2 regions of the Variovorax sp. GW821-FHT09A10 genome follow, and region 1 is predicted to be linked to the other one. Evidence: predicted binding sites of a transcription regulator. Region 1 holds the regulator's gene; the other holds the start of a gene.
What was found. Region 1 encodes NrdR, which represses ribonucleotide reductase genes. Its sites were predicted from a motif close to CACNANATNTNGTG; they were not measured.

Region 1 (15,225 bases):
TGCGGCGCGCGCGGCTGCGGCGCGCCGCCGACGGCCTCGCGCACCGGCAGCGGCACGGGGCGCACGCGCGCATGGAACAGCTGCAGACCGCGCGGGCGGAAGTCGTCCTGTGCGTAGCTGAAGTCTTGCGCGGCCACCGGCACCGCCGAGGGCGAGCGCACGCGGGTGCGGCGCTTGAACTGTTCGAGCCGCTGGCGCGCGCGCTGGTGCATCACGGCGATCTCGGGCTGCTTCACCAGCCGCAGTTGCACGCCGGGTTCGCTCTGCGCGATCTGCGCCGACAGCTGGGCGTGAAACTGTTCGAGCGAGGTCTCGCGCAGGTCGACCGTCTCGGGCAGTGCGATGCCGTAGAGCTGGCGCAGGTGATGGCGCAGCGTGGGGTTCACCTGCGCCTCGCTGGCCGAGGCTTCGAGCAGGTACTGGTCGCGCACGCCTTTCTTGCGCGTGAGCTCCACCGGCAGCATCAAGAGCGGCGAGGCGATGCGCTCGGCGCGTTCGGCCTCGCCCTCCTTGAGGTTGTGCCAGCGCAGGAAGGCGACCACCAGCGACAGCTGCGAGAAGCCGTACTCGGCCCGGTCGCGCCGTGCCTCCTGCAGGATGCGATCGAGCGCGCCCGGCAGGTAGGGCTGGTCTTCGAAGCGCAGCCAGCGCGCGAGCGGCACGGGGTCGCAGCTGGCGATGTCGGCGGCAAAGCGGCCGTCCCACACGCACAGCTGGTCGGTGCGGATGCTGTTCAGGTCGACCACCAGCGGCACGCTGGCGATGGTGAGGTTCACATGCGCCTGCGTCGGCTTGAAGTACAGCAGGCGGTTGCGCCGCGACAGGTCGAACAGGCGGTCGCGCAGGTGCAGCTGGATCGCCTGGCGGCGCTGGCCTGCGCCGTCCCTTGCCGGTGCGATGCGGTCCAGGCCAAGGTCCACGGGTTGGTCGCGGTAGGTCTCGAGGCGGCGGATGACCGAGGGCAGGTCGCGCGCACGTTCGTGGCGGTCGAGCGCGGTCATCTCGAAGATCACCGCGGCCACTACCGGGTGCAGCCGGCGGTTCAGCTCGAACAGGTTGCCGCGGTGCGTGGCAAAGCGGGTCAGGTCGTCGCCGTCGGTGAAGTCGAGCCCGCAGGACAAGCTGGCCAGCACCTGGCCCAGGCACAGGATGTCGCCGAGCGCGTCGTGGTGGCCCAGGCGCAGTTCCCACGCGGCGTAGCCGGGCAGGTAGACGGGGCGCGCGGGCACGGTGTCGGGGCCGGCCTCGGGCATCACCGCGAGGTTCTCGAGCGCGACGCCGGCGTCGGCATCGACGGTCAGGCGCGTTTCGCCGACCACGCGCAGCACCGAGGCGGCGGGTTGTTCGAGCGGCGCGATGGCCTCGGGGTGGCGGCGTGGTGCGGTGCCTTCAGGCTGGGCGAGCGCCAGCGCGGGTTCGGCGGGCGCGTCGGTCACGCGGTAGGCGAAGGCGTTGCCGAGCGCGGCGACGTGGCCGAGTTCGTGCAGGGCCGAGACCTCGCGCAGCAGCGGCAGCACGAGCTTGAGCACGTCGTCGGTCTGCAGGCCGCCGTGGGCCTCGGCGGTGGCGAGCAGTTGCAGGAGCGGGGCGAGAGCGAGGGTCATGCGGCGGCGGCCTGCGAAGAAGAGGTTGCGGCCTTGTCGAGCAAGGCGGCGGCGTCGCGCTTGACGCGGGTGAAGTTGCGCTTGGACAGACCCAGGTCCTTCAGCACGCGCTGCTCGAAGGGCGTGTCGCAGCCGAGCGCATCGGCCAGGCCCAGCGCGGCGGCGAGGGTGACGTCGTCCATCTCGGGATCGGCGGCGATGAAGTCGACCAGCACGCTGGCCAGGTAATCGTGCAGGCCGGCGGGGGCGGGCTCGGGCGGCGGCATGGCCGAGGTGGGCGGCGCGAAGTCGGGGAAGAAGCGGCGCGCATGCGCCAGCAGCGATTCCGACTGCAGCACGGGCCGCTGCAGCAGCTGCGCCAGCGTGCCGCGCGTGAGCGCACTCACGCGCTGCTGGCCGAGCATGTCGAGCGTGGCCAGGTCGAGCGGACCTTCGAGCGCGGCGGCCAGCCATTCGTCGGCGTCGTGCTCGCGGCCGGCCCACAGGCGCAGCGCGCGGGCGCGCACGAACACCTCGGGGTGGCTCACGCCGCGTGTCTGCAATGCTTTGTTGTTGGGGGCGGCGCAGATTTCTTCGGCCTGCGCGAGGTAGCTCGCCACGTTGACCTGCGTGAGGCCAGTCTCGATCTTGATGAGCGCGCTCACGGCGGGCTCGAGCGCGCCGCAGGCCACGCAGCCGCCGCGGTCGGCAAAGGCCTCGGTGTACAGCGCATGGCGCCGCGCGGCCTGCAGGTGGCTCGCGTCGGCGCGCGGGTCGGCTGCCGTGGCGTGCAGCAGGCGATCGACGACGTGGTGCTGGCCGCCGTCGCGCTCCCACAGCAGGTAGTGCGCGAGTTCGTGGCCGAGCACGGCCTGGCGCTCGGGCGGCTGCAGTTTTTCGAGCAGCGGGCCCGAGAGCACGATGTGCGCCTCGCCCGGCACGACGTAGATCGCGGCGTTCATGGCCGCGCCGTCGCCGGACGGGGCCTGGTAGAGCGTGATGCGCGCCGTGACACCCAGGCGCTGCGCGGCCAGGGTGGCGTCGGCATGCAGGTCGGGGTGCGCGTCGGCGTCGAGCCGGTAGGCGCTGCGCAGCAGCTCGGCACGCATGGCGGCCGTGTGTTCCTCGCGCGCTTCGGCGGAGGCGGCCCAGCGCCAGGCCTCGGGTTCGTTCGCCTGGAGGTGGGCGGCCAGTGCCTGCTGGTAGGGCAGCGGCGTCAGGTCTTGGAGGCGAACGGCAGGGAAAGAGTCGACCATGTCAGGAGCGCCAGCAACAATGAGTTGCCGACGATCCTAAACGAGCGGGTGGTGTCGCTTGCAATCACCCACGATGTGGGTGATTGCGGGTGTCAACGCTTGGGCTTGAGCGTGACGATGAGCGACGGGAAGATGCGCCCGTCCGTGTCGCGCGGCAGCTTGTCGGTCTTGCGCAGGCCGCGTTCGGCCGCTTCGTCCCAGGCCGGAAGGCCGCTGGACTTGGCGAGCTTGACGCCGACGATGGTGCCGTCGGGTGCCAGGTTGACCAGGAACTCGGCCTCGGGGTTGCCGTTCACGCTGTCGGCATCGGGGAACGTGATGTTCGGGCGCACGGCGGCGGCGATGCGGCCGGCATAGCCGCTGGACGGGCCGGACGACCGCTGGGCATTGCCCTTGGCGTCTTCGTTGCCGCTGGCGCCCGCCATGCCCTGCATGCGCTTGAGCGTTGCGGCGCGGTCGGCGGCGGCCTGCTTGGCGACCGCTTCCGCCTTCTTCGCTTCGGCCTGCTTGGCCTCGGCTTCCTGCTGCTTCTTCTGCTCGGCCAGTTTCTTCTGCTGCTCTTTCTTGCGCTCGGCTTCGTCTTCGGCGCGCTCCTTGGCCTCGAGCTCTTTCTTCTTTTGCTGCTGGCGCTGCTGTTCGAGCTCGCGCTCTTTCTGCGCCTTCTGTTCCTTGAGCTTCTTCTCGCGCTCCAGCGCGATGTCGGGCGCAGGGGCGGGCGCCGGCTCGGGCGGCTTGACGGCCGGGGGCGGCGGGGGCGGTGCAGGGGCGGGCGGCGGCGGTGCGGGCACGGGCGCCGGCGGCTCCGGCACCGACAGGCGCGGGGCGGCCTGCATCACCGTGGTCGACCACAGCTCGGCATCGACCGCGCCGTCATCGGCTTCACTGCGCCAGCGCACGCCCCAGGTCAGGGCGGCGATCAGCAGCGCATGGGCAATGAGCGCGAGCACCACCGCGCGGGGCGTGCCGCGCTGCGGCGGCGGCGCGAACTCGGGGCGATCCAGGGCGAGCGACATGCCTTATTTGCCGCCCGTGGTCGTGACCGACAGCCCCACGCGCTCGATGCCGCTGCGCTTGAGCTGGTTCATCGCCTTCACGACGGTTTCGTACTTCACCGACTTGTCGGCGCTGATGACCACGGGGCGCTGGGGGTCGCCGCCTTGCGCGGCCTTGGCCGCCGAGCCGATCTGCGTCATGGGAATCGAGGCGCCGCCGGTGCCGGTGGATGAATCTTTCTTGATCTGCACTTCGTCGTCGCTCTTGATGACGATCTCGACGGGCTTCTCGGGCTGCTTGTTGGCCCGGTCGACCGAGGGCAGGTTGATCACGCTCGGCGTGATGAGTGGGGCCGTGACCATGAAGATGATCAGCAGCACCAGCATCACGTCGATGAACGGGACCATGTTGATCTCGTTGATCGTGCGGCGGCCGCGGCCCCGGGATGAAACGGCGGGCATGTCGTCGCGTCCTTTGTCTTGTGCGCGCCGCTGCTTAGCGGTTCGCGGCGGTGACCGAGGCGGCGGGCGTCACGGCGCCGGGGTTGGCCGAGAGGTTGCGCTGCAGGATGTTGGAGAACTCTTCGATGTAGGTCTCCAGTGCGATGGCGATCTTGTCGATCTCGCGCGCGAAGCGGTTGTAGCCGACCACCGCGGGAATGGCGGCGAACAGGCCGATGGCCGTGGCCACCAGCGCTTCGGCGATGCCGGGCGCCACGGTGGCCAGCGTCACCTGCGTGAGGGCGGCCAGGCCGGTGAAGGCATGCATGATCCCCCAGACCGTGCCGAAGAGGCCCACGTACGGCGACACCGAGCCGACGGTGGCCAGGAACGACAGGTTCTGCTCGGCCGCATCGAGCTCGCGCTGGAAGCTGGCGCGCATCGCGCGGCGGGCGCCGTCGAGCAGCGTGGGCGCATCGGTCACATGGCGCTCGCGCAGCTTCTGGTACTCGCGCATGCCGGAGGCAAAGATGCGCTCCATGGGGCCGGCGAACTTGGCGTTCTGTGCCGCCGAGGCAAACAGCTCGTTCAGGCTGGTGCCCGACCAGAACTCGCGCTCGAAGTCGTCGTTGAGCGCGCGGATGCGCTTCAAGGAAAAGTACTTGCGGATGATGGCGGCCCAGCTGGCGACCGACACGATCACCAGCAGCAGCACGACCAGTTGCACCACGAAGCTGGCGTGGAGCAGGAGATTGATGATGGAGAGATCTTGGTTCATGGCTTGAAAGGTTGAGTCATGGAGCCGCTGGAGTGCTCGAGGGTTCCCGAAACTTGGGCCGGAATGCGCGCAGGGCGCAAGGTGGCGGCGTCCACCCAGCCGATGCGGATCGTGCCTTCGCAAAGCAAGACCGGTGCCGCGGCCCCGGTGCGTTCTTGCTCTGTTTTTGATAGCACGCGCTGAGCGATTATCAACGACGCCGTGCCCAGTTGCCGCAGCTCGGCTGTAACCAGCAGTTCGTCGTCCAGCCGCGAGGGCCGATGGTATTTGAGCTGCGTTTCGCTCACCACGAACTGGCCGCCGGTGGCTTCCTTGAGCTTGCGCTGCTCGACGCCCAGGGAGCGCAGCCACTCGGTGCGACCGCGCTCCATGAACTTCAGGTAGTTGGCGTAGAACACGATGCCGCCCGCATCGGTGTCTTCCCAGTAGACGCGGATCGGAAACTCGAAACTCATTGCGCGATCATGGCCCGCAGGCGCTCGACCGATTCCTGCAGGTGCGCCATCGAACTGGCGGTGGAGAAGCGCACGAACTTCGCGGTCTCTGCCGTGCCGAAGTCGCGGCCCGGCGTCACGGCCAGGTGGGCGCGCTTCATGGTCTCGAAGGCGAAGTCCCAACTGCCCGAGATGCCGAGCTTGTCGGCCACGCTCGTGCAGTCGGCCCAGGCGTAGAAGGCGCCGTCGGGCACCACGGGCACGTTCAGTCCCAGGGCGTTCAGTTGCGGAATGAACCAGTCGCGGCGCGCCTTGAACTCGGCGCGGCGGCGTTCGTACTCGGCGATGCTCTCGGCCTCGAAGCAGGCCAGCGCCGCGTACTGCGACACCGTGCTCGCGCAGATGAAGAGGTTCTGAGCCAGGCGCTCGACCACCGGCACCAGCACCTCGGGCACCACCAGCCAGCCCAGGCGCCAGCCGGTCATGTTGAAGTACTTGCTGAAGCTGTTGATGCTGATGACGTTGTCGTCGATGGCCAGTGCCGTCTGCCCGAAGGCATCGTCGTACGACAGGCCCAGGTAGATCTCGTCGATCAGCGTGATGCCGCCGCGCTGCGACACCACCTCGTGGATGCGGCGCAGTTCGTCGGGCGCGATCGAGGTGCCGGTCGGGTTCGAGGGCGAGGCCAGCAGCACGCCGCGGGTCTTGTCGGTCCAGGCGGCCTCGACCTTGGCGGCGGTGAGCTGGAAGCGCTCCTCGGCCGTGGTCGGCACCAGCACGGCCTTGCCGTCCGCAGCGCTCACGAAATGGCGGTTGCAGGGGTAGCTCGGGTCGGGCATCAGGATCTCGTCGCCCGATTCGATCAGCGCGAGGCAGGCCAGCTGCAGCGCGGCCGAGGCGCCGGCCGTGACGACGATGCGGCGCGCCGGCACGTCGACGTTGAAGCGCTGCTTGTACCAGCCGCTGATGCGCTCGCGCAGGTGGTCCAGGCCGGTGGCCTGCGTGTACTGCGTGGCGCCGGCGCGCACGGCGCGGGCGGCCGCTTCCTGCACCAGGGGCGGGGCGGTGAAGTCGGGCTCGCCGATGTTCAGGAAGATCATCGGGCGGTCGGTGTGGGCCACTTCGCGGGCCAGCACCCCAGCCGCCTTGGCGACCTCCATCACGTAAAACGGTTCGATGCGCTGCGCGCGCGTCGAGATCCTCATGGGCGCGCCTTGCCGGTGGCCCGGTCGGCTTCCACCTCGAGCGGGCGCAGCTGCGGTGCCAGCCCATTGAGCACGGCGTTGACGTACTTGTGGCCGTCGGTGCCGCCGAATTCCTTGGCAAGCTCGATGCACTCGTTGAGCACCACGCGCCACGGCACGTCGGGGCAGTTCTGGAACTCGTACACACCGATCCACATCACGGCATGTTCGATGGGCGAGATCTCGGCGAACTTGCGGTCCAGCAGCGGCAGGATCAGCGCGTCGAGCTGTTCGGCGCCGTTGATCGAGCCGTGCAGCAGCGCGTCATAGTGCGCCGCGTCGGCCTTGTGGAAGCCCGCGAGGTCGCGCGTGAAGTGGTCGATGTCGGTCGGGTCGTTGCGGCCCACCAGGTGCTGGTAGAGCGCCTGCAGCGCGAACTCGCGTGCGCGGCTGCGGTTCGACTTGGCCGCGGCCTTGCGCACGCCCGTGCTCGTGAGGCCGGTGCGCGACTGGCGGGACTTGGCGGACTTGGAGGTGTCTTCGGTCATGAAAGGGTGGCCAGCAGTTGTGCCATCTCGACCGCCACCTGGGCTGCGTCGCGGCCCTTGTCGGTCTGGCGGGCGACGGCCTGTTCGAGGTTTTCGGTCGTGAGGATCGCGTTGGCGATGGGCAGGCGGTAGTCGAGCGCGACGCGGCTCACGCTCGCGCCCGATTCGTTGGCCACCAGTTCGAAGTGGTAGGTCTCGCCGCGGATGATGCAGCCCAGCGCCACGAGCGCGTGGTAGCCGCCGCGCTCGGCGAGCGCCTGCAGCGCCACGGGCACTTCGAGCGCGCCGGGCACCTGCACATGATGGATGTCGGAGGCGGCCACGCCGAGCGCTTCGAGCTCCGACAGGCAGGCCGTGGCCAGCGCATCGGTGATGTCGGCGTTGAAGCGCGCCTGCACGATGCCGATGCGCAGGCCTTTGCCGTTGAGCGTGATCTCGCCCTTGTTGGAACCTTGCATGGTCGTTCAGTCTTTCGTGAGGTATCCGGCGATCTCGAGGCCGAAGCCGGCGGCCATGCTCGGCATGCGACGCGGCGCGCCGAGCAGGTTCATCTTGTGCACGCCGCATTCGCGCAGGATCTGCGCGCCGATGCCGTAGTTGCGCAGGTCCATGCGACCGCGCTCGGGCGCTTGCGCGGGGCGCGCGGTGCCGTCGAACTGCGCGAGCAGCTCGGCCGCGGTTTCGCCGCAGTTCAGCAGCACGGCCACGCCCTTGCCTTCGTTCGCGATGTGCGAGAGGCTGGCGTCCAGGCTCCAGGAGTGCATCGGGCGGTTGACTTCGAGCGCGTCGAGCACCGACAGCGGTTCGTGCACGCGCACCGACACCGTGTCTTCAGGCGCCCACTGGCCGCGCACCAGCGCGAGGTGCACGCCGCGGCTGGGCTTGTCGATGAAGGCGTGCGCCGTGAAGGCGCCCCAGTTGGTCTGGATCTCGCGGCAGCCGACTTTTTCGACCAGCGATTCGACGCGGCTGCGGTGCTCGATGAGCGCGGCGATGGTGCCGATCTTGATGCCGTGCTCGGCCGCGAAGATCTGCAGGTCGGGCAGGCGGGCCATCGTGCCGTCTTCGTTCATCACCTCGCAGATCACCGAGGCGGGCGAGCAGCCGGCCATGGCGGCCAGGTCGCAGCCGGCTTCGGTATGGCCGGCGCGCATGAGCACGCCGCCGTCCACCGCCTGCAGCGGGAAGATGTGGCCGGGCTGCACCAGGTCGGCGGCCACGGCGTTGCGCGCCACGGCGGCCTGCACGGTGCGGGCGCGGTCGGCGGCCGAGATGCCGGTGGTCACGCCTTCGGCCGCCTCGATGGAGACGGTGAAGGCGGTGGAATGCTTGGCACCGTTGCGCTGGACCATCGGCGGCAGCTGCAGCCGCTCGCACATCTCGCGCGAGAGCGTGAGGCAGATCAGGCCGCGCGCGTGACGGGCCATGAAGTTGATGGATTCGGCGGTGATGTGGTCGGCGGCGATGACGATGTCGCCTTCGTTCTCGCGGTCTTCCTCGTCCACGAGGATGACCATGCGGCCGGCGGCCAGCTCGGCCACGATGTCTTCGACCGGGGAGATCGGTGCGGGTGCACGGTCGGCGCGCGGGGCGCCGATCGGCGTGACGGAGGCGTTCATTTCGAAGTGTCCTTGGGAGACGTGGAAGACGTCAGAGAGGGGGTGAGCATGCCGGCCTGAAGCATGCGCTCCACGTAGCGCGCCACGGTGTCGATTTCGAGGTTGACCTTCGAGCCGGCCTTCAGGCCGCCGAGGGAGGTGTTTTCCACGGTGTGCGGGATCAGGTTGATGCTGACTTCGGCGCCATCCGCGATGTCGGCCACGCTGTTGACCGTGAGGCTCACGCCGTTGATGGTGATCGAGCCCTTGTAGGCCAGGAAGCGCGCCAGCGCGGGCGGTGCGACCACGCGCAGCTCCCAGCTTTCGCCGACCGGCGCGAAGAAGCTCACGTGGCCGATGCCGTCCACGTGGCCCGAGACGATGTGGCCGCCGAGGCGGTCGCTCGCGCGCAGGGCCTTCTCGAGGTTGATGCGGCTGCCTTCGTCGGTCAGGCCGGCCGTCTTGTCGAGGGACTCCGCGGAAATGTCGATGGTGAATTGCCCGCGTTCAGGTGCGAGCGTGGTGACCGTCATGCAGGCGCCGTTGAGCGCGATGCTGTCGCCGAGCCCGACGTCGTCGAGGTAGCCGTCGGGCACCTCGATGCTGAGTCGCTTGCCGTAGGAGGAGGAGGTGCCGAGGTCGTGGATGGCGGCGATGCGCCCCACGCCGGTGATGATTCCGGTGAACATTTCCACATTTTCGCAGACATCGAGGGGTCTTCGGCCCGAAGGGCCGGTTTGCGACTGCGAATGTGCCGCGCCGCGTGGGCGGCGGCTCAGAAGCGGTCGCGGCCGACGACGCGCGCGACGATGCGCAGGTCGGGCCCCAGCATGTCCACGGACTTGAATTCGAGCGGCAATGCGCCCGTCAGCGAGGTGAGCGGGCCCTCGGCGTGCAGGTGGCTGGCGATGTCGAGCCCGCTGCCGATCAGCTTGGGCGCCAGGTACACCAGCAGTTCGTCCACGCAGCCTTCGCGCAGCAGCGAACCGTTGAGCTTGTGGCCCGATTCGACATGCAGCTCGTTGACGCCGCGCGCCGCGAGGTCCTGCAGCATCGCGGGCAGGTCGACCTTGCCGTGCAGGTTGGGCAGGCAGGTGATGGTGGCGCCGCGGGCTTCGAGCGCGGCCGCCTTTTCTTCGTTGTGCCGGCTGGCGGCGTAGATCCAGACGGCGCGGCCAGCTATGAAAATGTGAGCGTCGGGCGAGGTCTGGAGGTGGCTGTCGACCACCACGAGGTGGGGCTGGCGCGGCGTGTCGACCAGGCGCACGTCCAGGCGCGGGTTGTCTTCGAGCAGCGTGCCGACGCCGGTCAGCACCGCGCCGGTCCGGGCCCGCCAGGCGTGGCCGTCGGTGCGCGCGGCCTCGCCGGTGATCCACTGGCTCACGCCGTTCTGCAGGCCGGTGCGGCCGTCGATCGAGGCGGCGATCTTCATTCGAACCCAAGGCTGCTGGCGGATCATGCGGCTGAAGAAGCCGATGTTGAGTTCGCGGGATTCGTCGGCGCCCGGTCCGACCTCGACCTCGACGCCCGCCGCGCGCAGGCGCTCGAAGCCTTGTCCCGCCACGAGCGGGTTCGGGTCGGCGAGCGAGGCCACGACGCGGCGCACGCCGGCGGCGATGAGCGCGTCGCAGCAGGGGCCGGTGCGGCCGTGGTGTGAGCAGGGTTCGAGCGTGACGTAGGCGGTGGCGCCTGCGGTCGAATGGCCCTGGGCCTGCGCGTCGCGCAGCGCCATCACTTCGGCGTGCGGGCCGCCGGCCTGTTGCGTGTGGCCTTGGCCGATCACATGGCCGTCGGCGTCGCACAGCACGCAGCCGACGCGCGGGTTCGGGTCGGTCAGGCGGATCGCGGAGGCGGCCAGCCGCAGGGCGGTGACGATGTGGGAGGCGTCGTGTCGGGAAGAGGACATGCCGGGTTCGTTCACGCCTTCTCGGGGGTCAGATGTCGCGCAGCAACTGGCGGAACTCGTCCACGTCCTCGAAGCTGCGGTACACCGAGGCAAAGCGCACGTAGGCGACCTTGTCGAGTTTCTTGAGTTCGCGCATCACGAGTTCGCCGACTTTCGTCGAATCGATTTCGCGCAGGCCGCTGGCCAGCAGCTTCTGTTCGATGCGCAGCAGGGCGTTGTCGATCTGCTCGATGCTCACGGGGCGCTTGCGCAGCGCCAGCATCATCGAGGCGCGCACCTTGGTCGAGTCGAAGTCGGCGCGGCTGCCGTCCTTCTTGACCACGACGGGGAAATTGACGTCCGGGCGCTCATACGTGGTGAAGCGCTTGTCGCAGGCGCTGCACTGGCGGCGCCTGCGGACGAAGTCGGCGTCTTCCGAAACGCGGGTCTCGACGACCTGCGTTTCGAGATGACCGCAAAAAGGGCATTTCATGCGGCCAGTGCTTCTCTTCTTCTGATTACGAAATCAACGGTAGACAGGGAAGCGGCTCGTCAAGGCGTGGACCTTGGCGCGCACCGCGTCGATGTTCGCCGCATCGCGCGGGTTCTCGAGCACGTCGGCCACCAGGTTCGCCGTGATGCGGGCCTCTTCGTCCTTGAAGCCGCGCGTGGTCATGGCGGGGGTGCCGATGCGCACGCCGCTGGTGACCATCGGCTTTTCCGGGTCGTTGGGGATCGCGTTCTTGTTGATCGTCATGTGGGCGGCGCCCAGCACGGCTTCGGCTTCCTTGCCGGTGATGCCCTTCGAACGCAGGTCGACCAGCATGACGTGGCTCTCGGTGCGTCCGCTCACGATGCGCAGGCCGCGCGCGGTCAGGGTGTCGGCCACGATCTGGGCGTTCTTGACCACCTGTTGCTGGTAGGCCTTGAACTCGGGCGTCAGGGCTTCCTTGAACGCGACGGCCTTGGCGGCGATCACGTGCATCAGCGGGCCGCCTTGCAGGCCGGGGAAGATGGCGCTGTTGATCGCCTTCTCGTGCTGCGACTTCATCAGGATGATGCCGCCGCGCGGGCCGCGCAGGCTCTTGTGCGTGGTCGAGGTGACGATGTCGGCGTGCGGCACCGGGTTGGGGTACACGCCCGCGGCCACGAGGCCGGCGTAGTGGGCGATGTCGACCATGAAGATCGCGCCGACGTCCTTGGCGACCTTGGCGAAGCGCTCGAAGTCGATGTGCAGCGAGTAGGCCGAGGCGCCCGCGATGATCAGCTTGGGCATGTGCTCATGCGCCTTGCGTTCCATTGCGTCGTAGTCGATGGCTTCATTGGCGTCCAGGCCGTAGCTCACGACGTTGAACCACTTGCCGCTCATGTTGAGAGGCATGCCGTGGGTCAGGTGGCCGCCTTCGGCCAGGCTCATGCCCATGATGGTGTCGCCGGGCTTCAGGAAGGCGAGCATCACGGCTTCGTTCGCCGAGGCGCCGCAATGCGGCTGCACGTTGGCGGCATCGGCGCCGAAGATCTGCTTGACGCGGTCGATGGCCAGTTGCTCGGCCACGTCGACGTGCTCGCAGCCGCCGTAGTAGCGCTTGCCCGGGTAGCCTTCGGCGTATTTATTAGTGAGCTGCGAGCCTTGGGCGGCCATGACGGCCGGCGAGGCGTAGTTCTCGCTGGCGATCAGCTCGATGTGATGTTCCTGGCGCGCGTTTTCGGCTTGAATCGCGGCCCAGATTTCGGGATCGGTCTGTTCGACCAGGATATTGCGTTGGTACATGGCAGTCCTTTGAAGACGAGGTCCTTGTTCAACCAAACAAGGGCTGCCCAGGCGAACGGCTGAACGCCTGTTGTGGTCAGGCGGCACGCTTCCCAGTGGTATTCCACGTCAGCGCGTGGCACCTTTTTCAGGGTGCTGCGCCTATCGCCAGTCGCGTACAGGCCGAGTGTAGCGCAGGCCCGGAGGCTTCCGGGCCGCAGGGCCTCAGGAAACTGCGGAGAGCAGGGCGACCTTGGCCGGCTCGCTGCTGGTGGCCGGTTCTTCACGCGCCGGCTTGGCCGGTGCCACGACCGGAATTGGCTGTGCACGCGCCGTGGTCGGCGGCGGCACGACCATCGTCGACGGCGCACGGCCGGCGGCGACCTGACGCAGGCGCTCGTGCTCGGCCAGCACCTTGGCGGCATAGCCGCCGTCGTCGTCGAGGTTGGCGGCGCCCACGTAGTAGCGCAGGCCGCCTTCGAGCGAACCGGCGCGGGCGATGCATTCCTGCAGCACCTTCACGCCGACGCGCATGTTGGTCACCGGGTCGAAGGCGGTGAGCGTGCCGCCCGCGCTTTCGTACTTGTCGCCATGCACGCGCGTCATGACCTGCATCAGGCCCTGGGCGCCGACGTGGCTTTGCGCGAACGGGTTGAAGCTGGATTCGATGGCCATGATGGCCAGGATCAGCGTCGGGTCGAGCTTGGTGCGCTTGCCAATCTGGTAGGCCTCGGAGACCAGCACGCTCAGCGGCTCGGCCGCGACGCGGTACTTCTTGCTGAGCCAGTAGGCCACCGCCGCCTGCTGCTTGGGCAGCTCGTCGGGACTCGCGGCCGTGGTGCGCTCGATGGCGGTCGGCTCGAGGTCGGTGGCTTCGGGCGCGGGCTTGCGCGACTGCAGCCAGCCCATCAGTTGTTCCTCGCCGGTCTTGCGCAGATCGGGCCGCGCCACGAGGGCGAGGGCCGCGAACACGATGGCCAGGCCGACCAGTGCAAACCCGTTGTGGGTGATTTCAAAAAAGCCGTCTGCCACATCGGACACGAAGGTCCGTAGCCCGCGGGCTGTGGCATCAAACGCCTTGCTCATCGCTTTTTTTCCTTTCTGTGCGGCACCTGGCATGCAGCGCCGAAAGGGCGATGGATGAAGGCAGCGGCGCTTGGATTGGTATGTACGAATCAGGCTCCGCGCATGGAGGGGGTGGGGGTAAGGAGCGCGGCGGCCTGATCACGCCGGTGGAATTCGGCAGCGGATTCAGGGAGGCCCTGCTGCGTCCGGCAGCAAGGGCAGGCGGATTCTAGCGTGGCTAAATACACGGTCAAGCATAAGGATTTGGTTTCATATGTTAATAAGTGCTTGAAGAATCCCCCCGTCCGAGGGGGCTCCAAGGGGAGCGCGTCTACGGGAAATCCCTTGGAAAAAGACATTTGCAAAGGAAGGGAGGGACGCCTAATCTGGACGGGCCTGAGGTTTCAGGCATTTTTCCGAAGTCAGGCAGTCCGAGGTGCAAGTCAAGGACTCGAACGATGGAGGACTCCACGGCGGCAATCTCTTGCTGCCAGCACGGCGGGAACAATTACTTCCGGTCGCGCGAATCGATGGCATGGGTTTTGAGCCCGCCATCAAGCCCGGTGACAAGACACTGCGTCGACTCACCGGGCTTTCTTGTTTGTGGCGTTCACACTTTCGGCCTACCGATCCTGTCGAGGGGCGCGCGGGCATCGCAATGCCTCGCCAAAAGGGAACGCATTCACGTTTCGGCCAACTTTGTTGGCATCTGTTTGCGGCACACTTCTGCGGATGGATGCTGCTTCGATCAAACAAAACAAATGGGTGCGGCGTGGGGTTGTCGCGTTGCTGGTTCTGCTGGCCCTGTGGGTCATCGCCTGGCTGGCGGTGCCGCCGATTGCCAAGAGCCAGCTCCAGAAGATCGCGAGCGAGAAACTGGGCCGGCAGGTCACCGTCGGCAAGATCGACTTCAAGCCCTGGACGCTCGAACTCGCACTGAATGACCTGCGCATCGCCACCGCCGACGGCAAGCAGCCGCAGGTGGCCATCAAGCGCATCTATGCCGACGCCGAATTGCAATCGCTGTTCCGCCTGGCGCCCGTGATCGACGCGGTGACGGTCGAGGCGCCCGCCGTGCTGCTCACGCACCAGGCCGACGGCAAGTACGACATCGACGACATCCTGGCCAAACTGGCCTCCGGCCCACCGCCCGATCCGAAGGCCGAGCCCGCGCGCTTCGCGATCTACAACATCTCGATCAAGGACGGCGCGGTCGATTTCGACGACCAGACCGTCAAGCGCCGGCACGAGCTGCGCGGCTTCATGCTGAATGTGCCGTTCCTGAGCAACCTCGCGTCCAAGCGCGAGATCACGACCGAGCCCAAGCTGGCCTTTGCGCTCAACGGCAGCCACTTCGACTCGGCCGCCTTCACGACCCCGTTCGCGCAAAGCCGCAAGACCGACGCCCACGTGCAGTTCAAGGGGCTCGACCTCGTGCCGTACCTGGGCTACATCCCCGGCGGCCTGCCGGTGAAGCTGCAGGCCGGCAGCCTGGACGCCGACCTGAAGATCGATTTCCAGCAGGCCAGCACCATCGGCCTGAAGATCACCGGCACCGTCGAGGCCCACGGCGCCAAGCTGGGCGACGCCCGCGGCCGAGACCTGCTCGGCTTCGACTCGCTCAAGCTGGCACTGGCCGACGTGCGCCCGCTGGAGTCCGTGTTCCACCTGAGCGAGGTCGTGCTGACCAAGCCGCAGCTGGTGGTGGCGC
Region 2 (15,225 bases), on a different contig from region 1:
GCCAACTTGTTCACGGTTAGAATTTAAATACACAAGCTGGCGTTAGACGCCAAACGCCGAAAATCGACGGTTTTCGGTCAAGTTCTTTCCTAAAGACCGGCAAAGCTGGCACTGGAGTCCCATGGATCTGCGCAAACTCAAGACACTGATCGATCTGGTGTCCGAATCGAATATTTCCGAACTGGAAATCACCGAGACCGAAGGCAAGGTCCGCATCGTCAAGGGTGGCGGTGCCGCCCCCGTGCAGTACGTGCAGACCCTGGCCGCCGCGCCCGCCGTGGCAGCGCCCGCCGTCGCTGGTGCCGCTGTGGCCGCCGCTGCCCCCGCCGTCGAGGCTGCCCCGACCGGCCATGCCGTGAAGTCGCCGATGGTCGGCACCTTCTACCGTTCGTCCAGCCCGGGCGCCGCGGCTTTCGTCGAAGTCGGCAGCAAGGTGAACGAGGGCGACACGCTCTGCATCATCGAGGCGATGAAGATCCTCAACGAAATCGAGGCCGACAAGTCCGGCACGGTCACCCAGATCCTCGGCGAAAACGGCCAGGCGGTCGAATACGGCCAGCCGCTGTTCATCATCGAGTAAGCATGTTCAAGAAGATTCTGGTTGCAAACCGGGGGGAGATCGCCCTTCGGATCCAGCGCGCTTGCAGCGAAATGGGCATCAAGGCCGTGATGGTCTATTCCGAAGCCGATCGCGAAGCCAAGTACGTCAAGCTGGCGCAGGAAGCCGTGTGCATCGGCCCGGCGCCTTCGGGCCTGAGCTACCTCAACATGCCGGCCATCATCTCGGCCGCCGAGGTGACCGATGCCGAAGCCATCCACCCCGGCTACGGTTTCCTGAGCGAGAACGCCAATTTCGCCGAACGCGTGGAGCAAAGCGGCTTCCAGTTCATCGGCCCGACGCCTGACAACATCCGCACGATGGGTGACAAGGTCTCGGCCAAGCAGGCCATGATCAAGGCTGGCGTGCCTTGCGTGCCCGGCTCGGAAGGCGAACTGTCCGACGACGCCGCCACCAACAAGCGCATCGCCCGTGCGATCGGTTACCCGGTCATCATCAAGGCGGCGGGCGGCGGCGGTGGTCGCGGCATGCGCGTGGTGCACACCGAAGCGGCACTGGTCAACGCGATCCAGATGACCAAGGCGGAAGCCGGCGCGGCCTTCAACAATCCGGCCGTGTACATGGAGAAGTTTCTCCAGAACCCGCGCCACATCGAAATCCAGATCCTCGCGGACAAGCACAAGAACGCCGTCTACCTGGGCGAGCGCGACTGCTCCATGCAGCGCCGCCACCAGAAGGTGATCGAGGAATCGCCGGCCCCCGGCATTCCGCGCAAGCTGATCGAGAAGATCGGCGAGCGCTGCGCAGCGGCCTGCAAGAAGATCGGCTACCGCGGCGCCGGCACTTTCGAGTTCCTGTATGAGAACGGCGAGTTCTACTTCATCGAGATGAACACGCGCGTGCAGGTGGAGCATCCGGTCACGGAGTTCACCACCGGCATCGACATCGTGAAGACGCAGATCATGGTCGCCGCCGGCGAGAAGCTGCCGTTCACGCAGCGCCAGATCGAGATGCGCGGCCACGCCATCGAAGTGCGCATCAACGCCGAAGATCCGTGGAAGTTCACGCCGTCGCCGGGTCGCATCACCATGTGGCACCCGCCGGGCGGCCCTGGCGTGCGCGTCGACTCGCACGTGTACACCAACTACTTCGTGCCCCCGAACTACGACTCGATGATCGGCAAGATCATCGTGTACGGCGACACCCGCGAACAGGCCATGGCGCGCATGCGCACGGCCCTGAACGAGACGGTGATCGAAGGCATCCAGACCAACATGCCGCTGCACCGCGAGCTGATGGTCGACGCCAAGTTCATGAGCGGCGGCACGAACATTCATTACCTCGAAGAGTGGCTCGCGGCGCACAAGCGCTGAGTCCACGCGCAGCGCCCTGTATGTTTGAACTCCGCCTGATGGCGCCCGAAGACCGGGTCGAAATGCTCGGCGATGCGCTCGACGCACTCGATGCGCTGAGCGTGTCGGTCGAAGACGCCGACGCGCAGACCGATGCCGAGCAGGCCTTGTTCGGCGAGCCCGGCATGCCGCCGCCCAAGGAGGGTTGGCAGCGTTCGCGCGTGATTGCGCTGTTCCCCGATGAAGATGCCGCCAACGAGGCCGCCTCGGTGCTCGCGCTGCAGGACTTCTTCGACGGCTGCGCGGTGCTCGGCGTGGCGCCGGTGCCTGATCAGGACTGGGTGCGGCTCACGCAATCGCAGTTCGCACCGGTCGAGATCACGCCCGAGTTCTGGATCGTGCCGACCTGGCACGAGCCGCCCGCGCAGGCGAAGCAGGTGATCCGGCTCGATCCGGGCCTGGCCTTCGGCACCGGCACGCACCCGACCACGCGCATGTGCCTGCGCTGGATCGCGACGCAAGGCGAGGGCGCCTTTGCCGACCAGCGCGTGCTCGACTACGGCTGCGGCTCCGGCATCCTGGCCATCGGCGCCGCCAAGTTCGGCGCGCGCACCATCGACGCCGTCGACATCGACGAGGCCGCGGTCTCCTCGACCCGACTCAACGCCGAGGCCAACGGCGTGCAACTGAACGCCGGCCTGCCCGAAGCGGCCAAGGGTGAGTACCAGACGGTGCTCGCCAACATCCTCGCGACGCCGCTCAAGGTGCTGGCGCCGCTGCTGCGCAGCCACGTGGCCGCCGGCGGTTCGCTGGTGCTGGCCGGCATCCTCGAGCGCCAGGCCGACGAGCTGAAGGCAGCCTATGCGCCGTACGCCGCGCTCGAAGTCAGCGACACCGAGGACGGCTGGATCCTCATGACCGCACGCTGCTGAAGCGTGTGGCCGGGCGCTCGCGCTGCGGGTGCCCCGGGCGCCTGCCTGCACGGCGAGGGCCCAACCCTACAATCGCCCGGTCATGAGCCTCGTCACGCGTTGCCCCGCCTGCACCACCACCTTCAAGGTGGTGCGCGACCAGCTTCGCATCTCGGACGGCTGGGTGCGCTGCGGCCGCTGCAGCCATGTGTTCGATGCGACGCTCGACCTGCAGGAGGCGCCCGATGGCGCGGTGTCCGCGCCTGCCGCACCGGCACCCGCGCCGGCCCCTTCGCCGATGGCTTCGATGGCTGCACTGGTGGCGTCTTTCGACGACGCGCGCATCGACCTGACGGCAGTACAGCCGGCGGTCGAGGAGGCGGACTTTCTCGACGATGAACCCGAGTCCCAGGCGCCATCACCCGCCCCTCAAGAAGAGGCCGGACTGTCGACCGCCGCCACCACCGTCGCGCCGGCTGCGCCGCCACTGCCTTTCTCGCTGACGCTGCCCGCGCACGGCCTCGCCGCAGACGAGCCCTGGTCCGACCTCGACGCCACCGAACCCGCATGGCGCCCGCCCGCGACTTCGCTGCCGCCGTTTCCGAACATCGACCTGAACCTCGGTGCACCGCCGCCTGCGTCGCCGTCACCTGCACCGCCATTGCCCAATCTGCCGCGCAGCAGTGCGCTGCGCGGGCTGGTCGCGGCGACCGGTGAGAACGACGATGGCGCGGCTGGAGAGCGTGAGCAGGAAGAAAAAGACCACGACCAGCTCCAGATCCAGAAGGCGCTGCGCCGCGCGCGCGCCAAGTCGGCCAAGATCGCGAACGCCAAGGCCCGCGATGCGCAACCCCGCGAAGAGGCTGCTGCGCCGCTGCCGGGCCCCGGCATCCGTGCCGAAGGTGAGCCGGACTTCTCGCTCTCCGCGACCTTCGAGGCGCCCGAGGACCATCCCTTCGCCGAAGAAGACGAGCCGGCTGACAAGCCTCCTGGCTTCTGGCAGCGCAAGGGCGTGCGCCGCCTGCTCGTGGTGCTCGCTGTGCTCGCGGCCTTGGTCCTCATCGTGCAGATCGTTCGCCATGAGCGCGACGGCATCGTTGCGCGCCAGCCGAACCTGCGGCCGGCCCTGTCGGCGCTGTGCCAGTACACCGGCTGCGAGCTCGCGGCGCTGCGCCAGATCGGCGACATCGTGATCGAAGGCGCGGCCTTCGCGCGCGAGAAGAGCGGCGGCAACGACTACCGTCTGAGCTTCACCTTGCGCAACGCGGCGACCGTGCCGCTCGCGATGCCGGCCATCGAGCTGTCGCTGCTCGACACGCAAGAACAAGCCGTCGTGCGCCGCGTGCTGACGCCAACCGACTACGGCGCGCCGGGTGTGCTGGCGGCGCGAGCCGACCGTGCGGCCTCGCTGCCGCTGACCTTGTCGGCCAGCGAAGCAGCGGCACTGCCGCCGATCGCGGGCTACCGCGTCGAAGCTTTCTATCCCTGAGCGGAGCGCCGACACGCGCGCCGTTCGTTCCCTTTCTCATCCAACCTACGGTCCACCCATGGCAGCAGTGATTTGCGGTTCCCTCGCGTTCGACACCATCATGACTTTCGAAGGCCGGTTCGCCGACCAGATCCTGCCGGACCAGCTGCACATCCTGAATGTGTCGTTTCTGGTGCCAGGCCTGCGTCGTGACTTCGGCGGCTGCGCCGGCAACATCGCCTACAGCCTCAACGCCCTGGGCGGCACGGCGCTGCCGATGGCCACGCTGGGCAGCGACGGCGCCGACTACGCCGAGCGCATGCGCACGCTGGGCATCAGCACGGAGTTCGTGCGTCAGCTCGACGACACCTTCACCGCGCAGGCGATGATCATGAACGACACGGACAACAACCAGATCACGGCGTTCCATCCCGGCGCGATGCAGCAGGCGCACCTCACGAAGGTGGTGGCGCGCGAGGACATCAAGCTCGGCATCATCGCGCCCGACGGCCGTGACGCGATGCTGCAGCACGCCGAACAGTTCGCCGCCGCCGGCATTCCCTTCGTGTTCGATCCGGGCCAGGGCCTGCCGATGTTCGATGGCGACGCGCTGCGCCACTTCATCGAACTCGCGAGCTGGGTCGTGGTCAACGACTACGAAGGCAAGATGCTGTCGCAGCGCACCGGCTGGAGCCTGGCCGAGATCTCGCAACGCGTGCGCGGCCTCGTGGTCACGCTGGCCGCCGAAGGCTGCGAGGTGTGGACGAAGGGTGAACGCGAGCACGTGCCCGGCGTGACGCCGACGGCGGTGATCGAGCCCACGGGTTGCGGCGACGCATGGCGCGGTGGCCTGCTGTACGGTCTGGAAAAGGAATGGCCGCTGGCGCGCTGCGCAGCGCTCGGCAACCGCATCGGCGCGCTCAAGATCGCGCAACGCGGACCGCAGAACTACCAGATCGATCGCGCCACGCTCGACCTGTGATTCGCTGATTGGCCCGCATCGCTTCGGCGATGCGGCCACAGCGGGCGCCCATGAAAAAAGCCCGGCACCTTGCGGTGCCGGGCTTCATGCCTTTCAGGGCCGCTGAGAATTCACTCAGGGCTTGCTGGCCGTCGGAAACGGCCAGGCTGCCTGGGGATTCAGCGTCGTTTGCGCCGCAGGGGCAGGCGCTACGGCAGCCTTCGCAGGCGCGGCGGCCTTCTTGGCAGCAGGCTTCTTGGCAGCAGCGGCAGGCTTGGCAGCGGGCTTTTTCGCGGCTTTCTTGGCCGCGGCCTTCTTGGCAGGAGCCTTCTTGGCGGCAGCCTTCTTCGCAGGCGCCTTCTTGGCAGCAGCCTTCTTGGCAGGCGCCTTCTTCGCTACGGCCTTCTTGGCAGGCGCCTTCTTGGCGGCGGCCTTCTTTGCCGGAGCCTTCTTGGCAGCGGCCTTCTTCGCCGGTGCTGCCTTCTTCGCTACGACCTTCTTGGCTGCAACCTTCTTGGCAGCGACCTTCTTGGCAGCGACCTTCTTTGCCGGAGCCTTCTTCGCTACGACCTTCTTGGCCGGAGCCTTCTTGGCAGCGACCTTCTTTGCCGGAGCCTTCTTCGCGGCGACAGCCTTCTTAGCCGGAGCCTTCTTTGCAGCGACCTTCTTGGCCGGCGCTTTCTTTGCAGTTGCCATTTCTATTTCTCCTTGATCAAGTTGAAAAAATCAACCTATTGAAGCACTCCACGCGCGTTGGGAGCGTGAAGCGATTCATGGCGTTGGAATCTGAGCCCCAGCACCATGAACACCTGAGCCCTCGTCCATGCCGCGCTCTGTGGCGCGATCGGTGGCAAGGGCAATTCTTGAATTCATGAATTGTTGTGTATCGAAAAATTCAATCCCAGGAGAGCGCACCACCCGACTGGTACTCGATCACGCGGGTTTCGAAAAAGTTGCGCTCTTTCTTCAGGTCAATCATTTCGCTCATCCAGGGGAACGGGTTTTCCTCGTTCGGGAAGAGCGTTTCGAGGCCGATCTGCTGCGCGCGCCGGTTGGCGATATAGCGCAGGTAGCCCTTGAACATGGAGGCGTTCATGCCGAGCACGCCGCGCGGCATGGTGTCTTCGGCGTATTTGTATTCGAGCTCGACGGCCTTCATGAAGAGGTCCTTGATCTCGGCCTTGAACTCTGCGGTCCACAGGCCAGGATTCTCGAGCTTGAGCTGGTTGATCAGGTCGATGCCGAAATTGCAGTGCATCGACTCGTCGCGCAGGATGTACTGGTACTGCTCGGCGGCGCCGGTCATCTTGTTCTGGCGGCCCAGCGCAAGGATCTGCGTGAAGCCGACGTAGAAGAAGAGGCCTTCCATCAGGCAGGCGAACACGATCAGCGACTTGAGCAGCGTCTGGTCGGTCTCGTGCGTGCCGGTCTTGAAGAGCGGGTCGCTGATGGCGTCGATGAACGGGAGCAGGAACTGGTCCTTCTCGCGGATCGATTGCACTTCGTTGTAGGCGTTGAAGATCTCGCTCTCGTCCAGGCCGAGCGACTCGACGATGTACTGGTACGCGTGCGTGTGTATCGCTTCCTCGAAGGCCTGGCGCAGCAGGAACTGGCGGCACTCGGGAGCCGTGATGTGGCGGTAGGTGCCCAGCACAATGTTGTTGGCGGCCAGCGAATCGGCGGTCACGAAGAAGCCGAGGTTGCGCTTGACGATGCGACGCTCGTCTTCGGTCAGGCCGTTCGGGTCCTTCCACAACGCGATGTCACGCGTCATGTTCACTTCCTGCGGCATCCAGTGGTTGGCGCAGGTGGCGAGGTACTTTTCCCAGGCCCACTTGTACTTGAACGGCACCAGCTGGTTGACGTCGGTCTGGCCGTTGATGATCCGCTTGTCGGAAGCCTTGACGCGCTGGCCTGCAGCGGCGGCCACCGGTGCGGTGGCAGTGGCGGGTTGTGCAAGCGACGAAGTCGGAGCGGCGACCGCGCGACCTGCGGAAGAACCGCTGGTCGATGCGTGGTGCTGCTGCAATCCTTGTTGCATATCCTTTGGTAAGGAGGGCTTGACTTCTTCGTCCCAGGTCAACATAGAAAAATCCAATGCGCAATTATCGGAGCAACGATGTGAGTTGCAAAGTGCTCGTTCACATCGTGCGCCATTTATGGGGTTGTTATGTTGCTCACATGCATCGCGCGACGTCAGTCAATGCCTTGATTGATTGAACGTCGCGCGCTTTTTACGTGTGCGAGCACCTCGCTGATCGATCGAAGCGTCTGGTGTGTTGACGCTTCACTTGCACATCACTGGCAGGCTTCGCAGGTCGGATCGTCGACACCGCAGAACGCGATGTCGGTGGCGGGCATCGCGCTCATCTGTGCCTGCGCTGCAGCAGCGGCGGCTTCGAGTGCGCTCATGCCCGAGGGTGCGTCGTTGCCCGACGACACCGCGTTGAGACGGCCCGATTGCACCGTCGACTTTTCAGCGTGCGTTGCGCTCTGCGTGCGCAGGTAGTACGTGGTCTTCAGGCCGCGCAGCCAGGCGAGCTTGTAGGTGTCGTCGAGCTTCTTGCCCGAGGCGCCGGCCATGTAGATGTTCAGCGACTGTGCCTGGTCGATCCACTTCTGGCGACGCGAGGCGGCTTCCACCAGCCACGTGGTTTCCACTTCGAACGCGGTGGCGTACAGCGCCTTCACGTCTTGCGGCACGCGGTCGATGGGGCGCAGCGAACCGTCGAAGTGCTTCAGGTCCATGACCATCACGTCGTCCCACAGGCCCAGGCGCTTCAGGTCGCGCACCAGGTAGTGGTTGATCACGGTGAACTCGCCCGACAGGTTCGACTTGACCGACAGGTTGCCGAAGCAGGGTTCGATCGAGGCGTCGACGCCGATGATGTTCGAGATGGTCGCGGTCGGAGCGATGGCCACGCAGTTCGAATTGCGCATGCCCTGGCTCTTGATCTTCTGGCGCAGTGCGTCCCAGTCGAGCGTGGACGAGCGGTCCACCTCGACGTAGCCGCCGCGGGCCTTCTCGAGCAGGTCGAGCGTGTCGATCGGCAGGATGCCCTTGTCCCACAGCGAGCCCTTGTAGCTCGAGTACTTGCCGCGTTCGCGCGCCAGGTCGGCCGATGCCGAGTAGGCGTGGTAGCAGATGGCTTCCATCGACTCGTCGGCGAACTGCACGGCTTCTTGCGAGGCGTAGGGAATGCGCAGTTCGTACAGCGCGTCCTGGAAGCCCATCAGGCCCAGGCCGACCGGACGGTGGCGCAGGTTGGAGTCGCGCGCCTTCTTCACGGCGTAGTAGTTGATGTCGATCACGTTGTCGAGCATGCGCATCGCCGTGGAGATCGTCTTCTGGAGCTTTTCCTGGTCGACCTTGCCGTCCTTCAGATGCTGCAGCAGGTTCACGGAACCCAGGTTGCACACCGCGGTTTCGGTGTCGCTGGTGTTCAGCGTGATCTCGGTGCACAGGTTCGACGAGTGCACCACGCCGGCGTGCTGCTGCGGCGAGCGCACGTTGCAGGCGTCCTTGAACGTGATCCAGGGATGGCCGGTCTCGAACAGCATCGTGAGCATCTTGCGCCACAGGTCCGACGCCTGGATGGTGCGCGCGGGCTTGATCTCGCCGCGGGCGGCCTTCTCTTCGTAGGCGACGTAGGCCTTCTCGAAGTCGGCGCCGAACAGGTCGTGCAGGTCAGGCACGTTGGAGGGCGAGAACAGCGTCCAGGTGCCCTTTTCCATCACGCGGCGCATGAACAGGTCGGGGATCCAGTTGGCGGTGTTCATGTCGTGCGTGCGGCGGCGGTCGTCGCCGGTGTTCTTGCGCAGCTCCAGGAACTCCTCGATGTCGAGGTGCCAGGTTTCCAGGTACGTGCAGACGGCGCCCTTGCGCTTGCCGCCCTGGTTCACGGCCACGGCCGTGTCGTTCACCACCTTCAGGAACGGCACGACGCCTTGCGATTCGCCGTTGGTGCCCTTGATGTGGCTGCCCAGTGCGCGCACGCGGGTCCAGTCGTTGCCCAGGCCGCCGGCGAACTTCGACAGCAGCGCGTTTTCCTTGATCGACTCGTAGATGCCGTCCAGGTCGTCGGGCACGGTGGTCAGGTAGCAGCTGGACAGCTGCGAGCGCAGCGTGCCGGCGTTGAACAGGGTGGGCGTGCTCGACATGAAGTCGAACGACGACAGCACTTCGTAGAACTCGATGGCGCGGGCTTCGCGGTCGATTTCGTTCAGCGACAGGCCCATGGCCACGCGCATGAAGAACGCCTGTGGCAGCTCGATGCGCGACTTGCGCACGTGCAGGAAGTAGCGGTCGTACAGGGTCTGCAGGCCCAGGTAGTCGAACTGGTTGTCGCGCTCGGCCTTCAGGGCGGCGCCCAGGCGGGGCAGGTCGTACTGCAGCAGCTTTTCGTCGAGCAGCTCGTTGTCCACGCCCTTCTTGATGAATTGCGGGAAGTAGTCGGCGTAGGCGGTGGCACGGTCGACCGGCATCACTTCGCGGCCGATGATCTCCTTGAAGATCGTGTGCAGCAGCAGGCGCGCGGTGGCGAAGGTGTAGTCGGGGTCCTTCTCGATCAGCGTGCGGGCAGCGAGGATGGAAGCCTTGTAGACCTCGTCCAGCGGCACGCCGTCGTACAGGTTGCGCATCGTCTCGGCGACGATGGGGGCGGCGGTGATGCTGTCGCCCAGGCCCTGGCAGGCCGATTCGATCAGGCCCTTGAGCTCGTTCAGGTCGAGCGCCACGCGCTCGCCGTTGTCGAGCACATGCAGCGCCGGTGCGGCGGGCACGTCCTGCTCGCCTTGCTTCGAGCGTTCCTGGGTGCGGCGTTCGCGGTACAGCACGTAGGCACGTGCGATTTCATGGTGGCCGCCGCGCATCAGGCCGAGCTCGACCTGGTCCTGCACGTCTTCGATGTGGAAGGTGCCGCCGCCCGGACGCGAGCGCACCATGGCGCGGATCACGCCTTGCGTGAGCACGTCGACCGTTTCGCGCACGCTGGCCGAAGCCGCGCCCTGGGTGCCATGCACGGCCAGGAAGGCCTTCATCATGGCGATGGCGATCTTGTTCGGTTCGAAGGGAACGACGGCGCCGTTGCGGCGAATGATCTGGTAGTGGGCGAGGTTCTGACCGGTGGGCGAGCCCGCAGTGTCTTGTTGCTGCTGCGGCGTCGCGGGGACGGCGCGGGGGGTCGACGGGGTGTTCAGTGCAGTTTGCATTCGCTTCCTCTCGGTTGTGCAATTCTTGTTGGATGGCAAGGCCTCGCGGACCTTGCGTCGGCGTTGTTGCCGAACGGGAGGACACTATATCTAGGGTCTGGGAGGGCTACAACCACTAGATGTAGTGTTTGCCTCTGGATACAACCCCTACAGAAATTGCATCGGACTCAGCACATCGCCAGCGATGCCGCGTGAATACTGGCCCATGGTGGCGCAACCCACGCGTGGCGCGGCTTGCAAGGCGATTTGGGCCTGCAGGCCGCATGGTTGCTGCGCTGCGCGCTTGCGCTCATCGAATTGCTGCGCCGCGAGAGCGCCGCATCACGAGGCGCCGCGCGATTGAAAAAATTAGCGCGCCACCACCTGCTCGGGAAACATCTGTGGATTCCAGCCGAGCTGTTCGCGCAGCAGGCGCCAGTCGAAACCGGCGCCGGGGTCCTGCTTGCGGCCGGGCGCGATGTGCTCGTGGCCGGCGATGTGGGCGATGGCGTAGTGCTGCGCGAGCGCGGCGCAGAGGCTGGCCAGCGTCTCGTACTGCGCCTCTTCGAAGCGCTCGCCCTCGAGGCCTTCGAGCTCGATGCCGACCGAGTCGTCGTTGCAGTTGCTGCGCCCGCGCCACGACGACACGCCGGCATGCCAGGCGCGGTCCTCGCAGCTCACGAACTGCCAGAGTTCGCCGTTGCGTCGCACATAGAAATGCGAGGACACCTCAAGCCCGCGGATCGACTGGAAGTACGGGTGCGCGTCCCAGTCGAGCCGGTTGGTGAAGAGCTGCTGCACGGCGTTGCCGCCGTATTCGCCCGGTGGCAGGCTGATCGAGTGCAGCACGATCAGGTCGGTCTGCGCGCCGACGGGGCGCGGGCCGAAGTTGGGCGAGGGCAGGGCCTTGGCGAAGCGGTACCAGCCGGCGCGCCAGAGTCCGTCGTCGCCGGCCGGTGGGGTGACGGGGACGTCAGTCGTCGGCATGCGTGGTGGCGCCGTCGTCGCCGTTGGGCGTGGAGATGCCCAGGCGCGCGATGCGGTAGCGGATCTGGCGCAGGCTCATGCCCAGCCGCGCGGCGGCGGCGGTGCGGTTGAAGCCGCTTTCGTGCAGCGCGCGCACGAGGATCTCGCGCTCCTGCTGGTCGAGCCAGGCTTGCAGGTCGGAGGGCAGCGGCGGCGGCGCGGGTTTTGGCTCGACGGCGGGCGCGGCGACGGGAGCCACCGCAACGGCGGCTGGCGCTTCAGCGGATTCGCCGCGCGGCACGGCCGGCATCGGCGTCATCGCGCCCATCAGGTCGATGTGCAGCTCGTCGCCGTCGTTCAGCGCGACGGCGCGATGCAGCAGGTTCTCGAGCTCGCGCACGTTGCCGTCGAGCGGGTGCTGGGCCAGGCGCTGCAGCAGCGCGTCGGACAGGCGCGGCACGGGCAGGCCGCCGTCCTGCGCGATGCGCGCGAGCAGCGCGGTGCACAGCGCGGGCAGGTCTTCGCGGCGCTCGCGCAATGCGGGCACCGCGATCTCGATCACATTGAGGCGGTAGAACAGGTCTTGCCGGAAACGGCCGGCCAGCACCTCGGCGTGCAGATCTTTATGGGTGGCGCTCACGATGCGCACGTCGACCGCGTCTTCCTGCGTCGAGCCGATGGCGCGCACGCTGCGTTCCTGGATGGCGCGCAGCAGCTTCGACTGCATGGCCAGCGGCAGGTCGCCGATTTCGTCGAGGAACAGCGTGCCGTCGCGCGCCGCCTGGAAGTAGCCGTCGCGGTCTTGCGAGGAGCCGGTGTACGAGCCCTTCTTGGCACCGAAGAACTCGGCCTCGAGCAGGTTCTCGGGGATCGCGCCGCAGTTCACCGCGACGAAGGGACCTTCGCTGCGCTGGCTGCAGCCGTGCACGGCGCGCGCGACCAGCTCCTTGCCGGTGCCCGATTCGCCGCGCACCAGCACCGGCGCCATGCCGCGCGCCACCTTGGCGATGCGCGACTTCACGAGGCGCATCGGATCGGAGTCGCCGACCAGCCGGTCGAGCGCGGTGGCGCCGCTGCGCGTCACGGACAGCGCATCGGGGCGTTCGCCGCCGTGGCCCGCGGCCTGCGGCGCCGGCTTCTGGGGCACGACCACCGCCGCGCGGTTGGCCTGCACGGCCGACGCCACCACGGCGCGGAACTGCTTCAGGTCGACCGGCTTCGTGAGGTAGTCGAAGGCGCCGGCCTTCAGTGCCTCGACCGCGTTCTCGGCCGAGCCGTAGGCGGTCATGACCACGCAGCGCTCGCTGCGCTGGTCTTTCTGGATGCGGTGGATGATCTCCATGCCTTCGCCGTCGGGCAGCCGCATGTCGGTGATCACGGCGTCGAAGCGGCCGGCTTCCAGGTGCTGCCAGGCTTCGGACACGCTGCCTGCCGCTTCCACCCGGTAGCCTTCGCGCAGCAGCGTGAGTTCGTAGAGCGTGCGCAGGTCGGGTTCGTCGTCGATGACGAGGATCTGCGCGGGGCGCGGGGCGGCGGCGGAAGGCGGGAGGGAGCTCACGGCCGCTATTGTGTCAGCCGGTTTTCGCTCGGTGCGAAGCTGACGAAGAATTCATTGCCCTCGGGCCCGCCCGGCACCAGCGCGCGCCGTTCGTAGCCGATGGTGGCGCCGTGGCGCCGGCACAGCTCGCGGCACAGGAACAGGCCCAGGCCGCTGGAGCGGCTCTCGGACGAGAAGAAGGGTTCGAACAGGTGGCGCTGCACCGCCGGCTCCAGCGGCGCGCCGTCGCTCCACACCAGCAACGCGGCGCGCTGCACGCCGGCCCGCTGCAAGGTGGTGATGACCTGGATCGCGCCGTCGCGCTGGCTGGCGTAGCGCGCCGCGTTGTCCAGCAGGTTCACCAGCAGGCGGCGCAGGTGCTCGGCCTCGAAGCGCACCTCGCTGCCCGGCGCATCGAGCGCCACGCGCACGCCCTTGCGCTGCGTCTGGCGCACCCATTCCTCGGCCAGGATCTGCGCGGCCGGGTCGAGCACCAGCTGTTCGCCCAGCGACAGCACGCGCTGCTGGCGCGCGCGCGAGACGTCGAGCACGTCGTCCACGATGCGCGCCAGGCGCTGCGCGTTGTGCTGCACCATGTCGGTCAACTTGCGGTGCGCCGGGTCGGTCAGGTCTTCGCTGAGCAGCGCGCTGGCCTGCGCGATGGCGGCCAGCGGGTTGCGGATTTCATGCGCCACCGCGGCCGACATGCGGCCCATCGCGGCGAGCTTTTCGGTGCGGATGCGGGCTTCGAGCTCGCGCAGGTCCTGCAGGAACATCACGCAGAGGCTGTCGGCGCGGCGGTCGTCGGTGGGCGTGAGCCGGGTGCGCACGCGCACCTCGCGCGCCGCGCCGCGGGCCTGCGCCACCGGGATCTCTTCGGTCTGCGGCGCGCGCCGCGCGAAGGTCTGGCGTGCGAGCGCGGCCAGCGCATGCCAGGCCGGCTGGGTGTGCAGCGGGAACGGCATTGGCAACTGCGCCAGGCCCTGGCCGAGGATCGCGTCGGCCGCCGGGTTGGCGGTGTGCACCAGGCCCTCGGCGTCGATCACCAGCACGCCTTCGGTGAGCGTTTCGATCACCAGGTCGTTGACCTGTGCCTGCATCTGCGCATGGGTGCGGCTGCGTTGCGCCACCGCCTCTTCGCGTGCCAGCCGGCGCGCCAGCTCGTGCGCGAGCAGCGCCACCACGAACAGGCCGGTGCCGGTGAGGGCGGCCTGCACGAAGCGCGCCGAAGGATCGCCGGGTTGCTGCAGCCAGTGCCAGCCGGCGTCGGCCAGCAGCAGCAGCGTCACGGTGGCCGTGGTGCCCAGGCCCACGAGCAACGTGCCGAGCACCGCGCTCATCAGCACCGGCAGCGCGAACAGCGGCGTGTAGTTGACGCTGCCGCCCTGCAGCACCTGCAGGGCGCTGAAGATGCCCAGGTCGACCCCGATGGTCAGCAGCCAGAGGGTGGAAAAGCCGCGGATCGGCGGCGCGAAGTGCGCATAGCGCATCTCCAGCCAGGCCAGCACGAGGTAGCCGCCCGACAGCACGATCGGCAGCGGCTGCACCGTCTGCCCGATGGCGAAGGCCACGCCCTGCAGCAGCACCAGCACCAGCGCCACGAAACAGCGCGCTGCCATGAAGCCGCGCCACAGCCGCAGCAGCGCGGTGCTGTCGCCGGCGCCCAGGTCGAGCACGTCCCAGTCGGTGGCCGGCTCGCCGCGCGACCGGCGCAACGAACTCATGCGGAGGTGCCGGCCTGGCGATGGGCGGCGCTGCAGAACACCGCGCCGTCCGGCCCGGGGAGTGCGTCGGCCGCGGGCAGGTGCAGTCCGCAATGGGCGCAGCGCACCATCGCCTGCGGCGGGCCGACGGCCGGCGTGCGCTGTTGTGCTTTCCTGGCGCGTTCCTGTTGCGCGTCGCGCATCTCTTCGCGCCGGTTCTTGCGCCAGAGCCAGATCGCGACCCACACCACCGCGAGGACGAGCAGGTACTTCATGCGGGCAAGCGCGTCAGCACGACTTCGAGCACGAAGCGCGAGCCCACGTAGGCCAGCAGCAGCAGCGCCGCGCCCGCGTAGAGCACGCGCCGCGCGGTGCGTCCGCGCCAGCCGAAGCGCGCGCGGCCGGTCAGCAGGACCGCGAAGCTGAGCCACGCGAGCACCGAGAAGATGGTCTTGTGGTCCCACTTCCAGGCGCGGCCGGCGGCGCCGTAGAGCTGTTCGCTGAACAGCAGGCCGGCCAGCAGCGTGGCCGACAGCAGCACGAAGCCCGCCGTGACGAAGCGGAAGGTGAGCCGTTCC

Region 2: the regulator NrdR is predicted to act here: its motif matches at 10,576-10,589, upstream of AC07Q9_RS27260 (ribonucleoside-diphosphate reductase subunit alpha).

Annotation. Positions count from the first base shown of each region.
Region 1 covers NZ_JBWKPT010000002.1:984,331-999,555, reverse strand. Annotated here, with positions in the region: gene AC07Q9_RS11485 (AAA domain-containing protein) at 1-1,604, opposite strand, end outside; gene AC07Q9_RS11480 (M48 family metalloprotease) at 1,601-2,839, opposite strand; gene tolA (cell envelope integrity protein TolA) at 2,932-3,852, opposite strand; gene AC07Q9_RS11470 (ExbD/TolR family protein) at 3,856-4,293, opposite strand; gene tolQ (protein TolQ) at 4,328-5,050, opposite strand; gene ybgC (tol-pal system-associated acyl-CoA thioesterase) at 5,047-5,505, opposite strand; gene AC07Q9_RS11455 (pyridoxal phosphate-dependent aminotransferase) at 5,502-6,689, opposite strand; gene nusB (transcription antitermination factor NusB) at 6,686-7,216, opposite strand; gene ribH (6,7-dimethyl-8-ribityllumazine synthase) at 7,213-7,674, opposite strand; gene ribBA (bifunctional 3,4-dihydroxy-2-butanone-4-phosphate synthase/GTP cyclohydrolase II) at 7,681-8,835, opposite strand; gene AC07Q9_RS11435 (riboflavin synthase) at 8,832-9,503, opposite strand; gene ribD (bifunctional diaminohydroxyphosphoribosylaminopyrimidine deaminase/5-amino-6-(5-phosphoribosylamino)uracil reductase RibD) at 9,590-10,720, opposite strand; gene nrdR (transcriptional regulator NrdR) at 10,749-11,192, opposite strand; gene glyA (serine hydroxymethyltransferase) at 11,226-12,470, opposite strand; ZMP/ZTP riboswitch at 12,509-12,635, opposite strand; gene AC07Q9_RS11415 (lytic transglycosylase domain-containing protein) at 12,675-13,535, opposite strand; gene AC07Q9_RS11410 (DUF748 domain-containing protein) at 14,247-15,225, shown strand, end outside.
Region 2 covers NZ_JBWKPT010000010.1:88,962-104,186, reverse strand. Annotated here, with positions in the region: gene AC07Q9_RS27300 (TlpA family protein disulfide reductase) at 1-20, shown strand, start outside; gene accB (acetyl-CoA carboxylase biotin carboxyl carrier protein) at 122-580, shown strand; gene accC (acetyl-CoA carboxylase biotin carboxylase subunit) at 583-1,932, shown strand; gene prmA (50S ribosomal protein L11 methyltransferase) at 1,953-2,843, shown strand; gene AC07Q9_RS27280 (zinc-ribbon and DUF3426 domain-containing protein) at 2,926-4,311, shown strand; gene AC07Q9_RS27275 (carbohydrate kinase family protein) at 4,370-5,272, shown strand; gene AC07Q9_RS27270 (histone H1-like DNA-binding protein) at 5,387-5,947, opposite strand; gene AC07Q9_RS27265 (ribonucleotide-diphosphate reductase subunit beta) at 6,147-7,337, opposite strand; gene AC07Q9_RS27260 (ribonucleoside-diphosphate reductase subunit alpha) at 7,550-10,462, opposite strand; gene ampD (1,6-anhydro-N-acetylmuramyl-L-alanine amidase AmpD) at 10,811-11,428, opposite strand; gene AC07Q9_RS27250 (sigma-54-dependent transcriptional regulator) at 11,415-12,965, opposite strand; gene AC07Q9_RS27245 (two-component system sensor histidine kinase NtrB) at 12,971-14,668, opposite strand; gene AC07Q9_RS27240 (PP0621 family protein) at 14,665-14,922, opposite strand; gene AC07Q9_RS27235 (cytochrome C assembly family protein) at 14,919-15,225, opposite strand, start outside.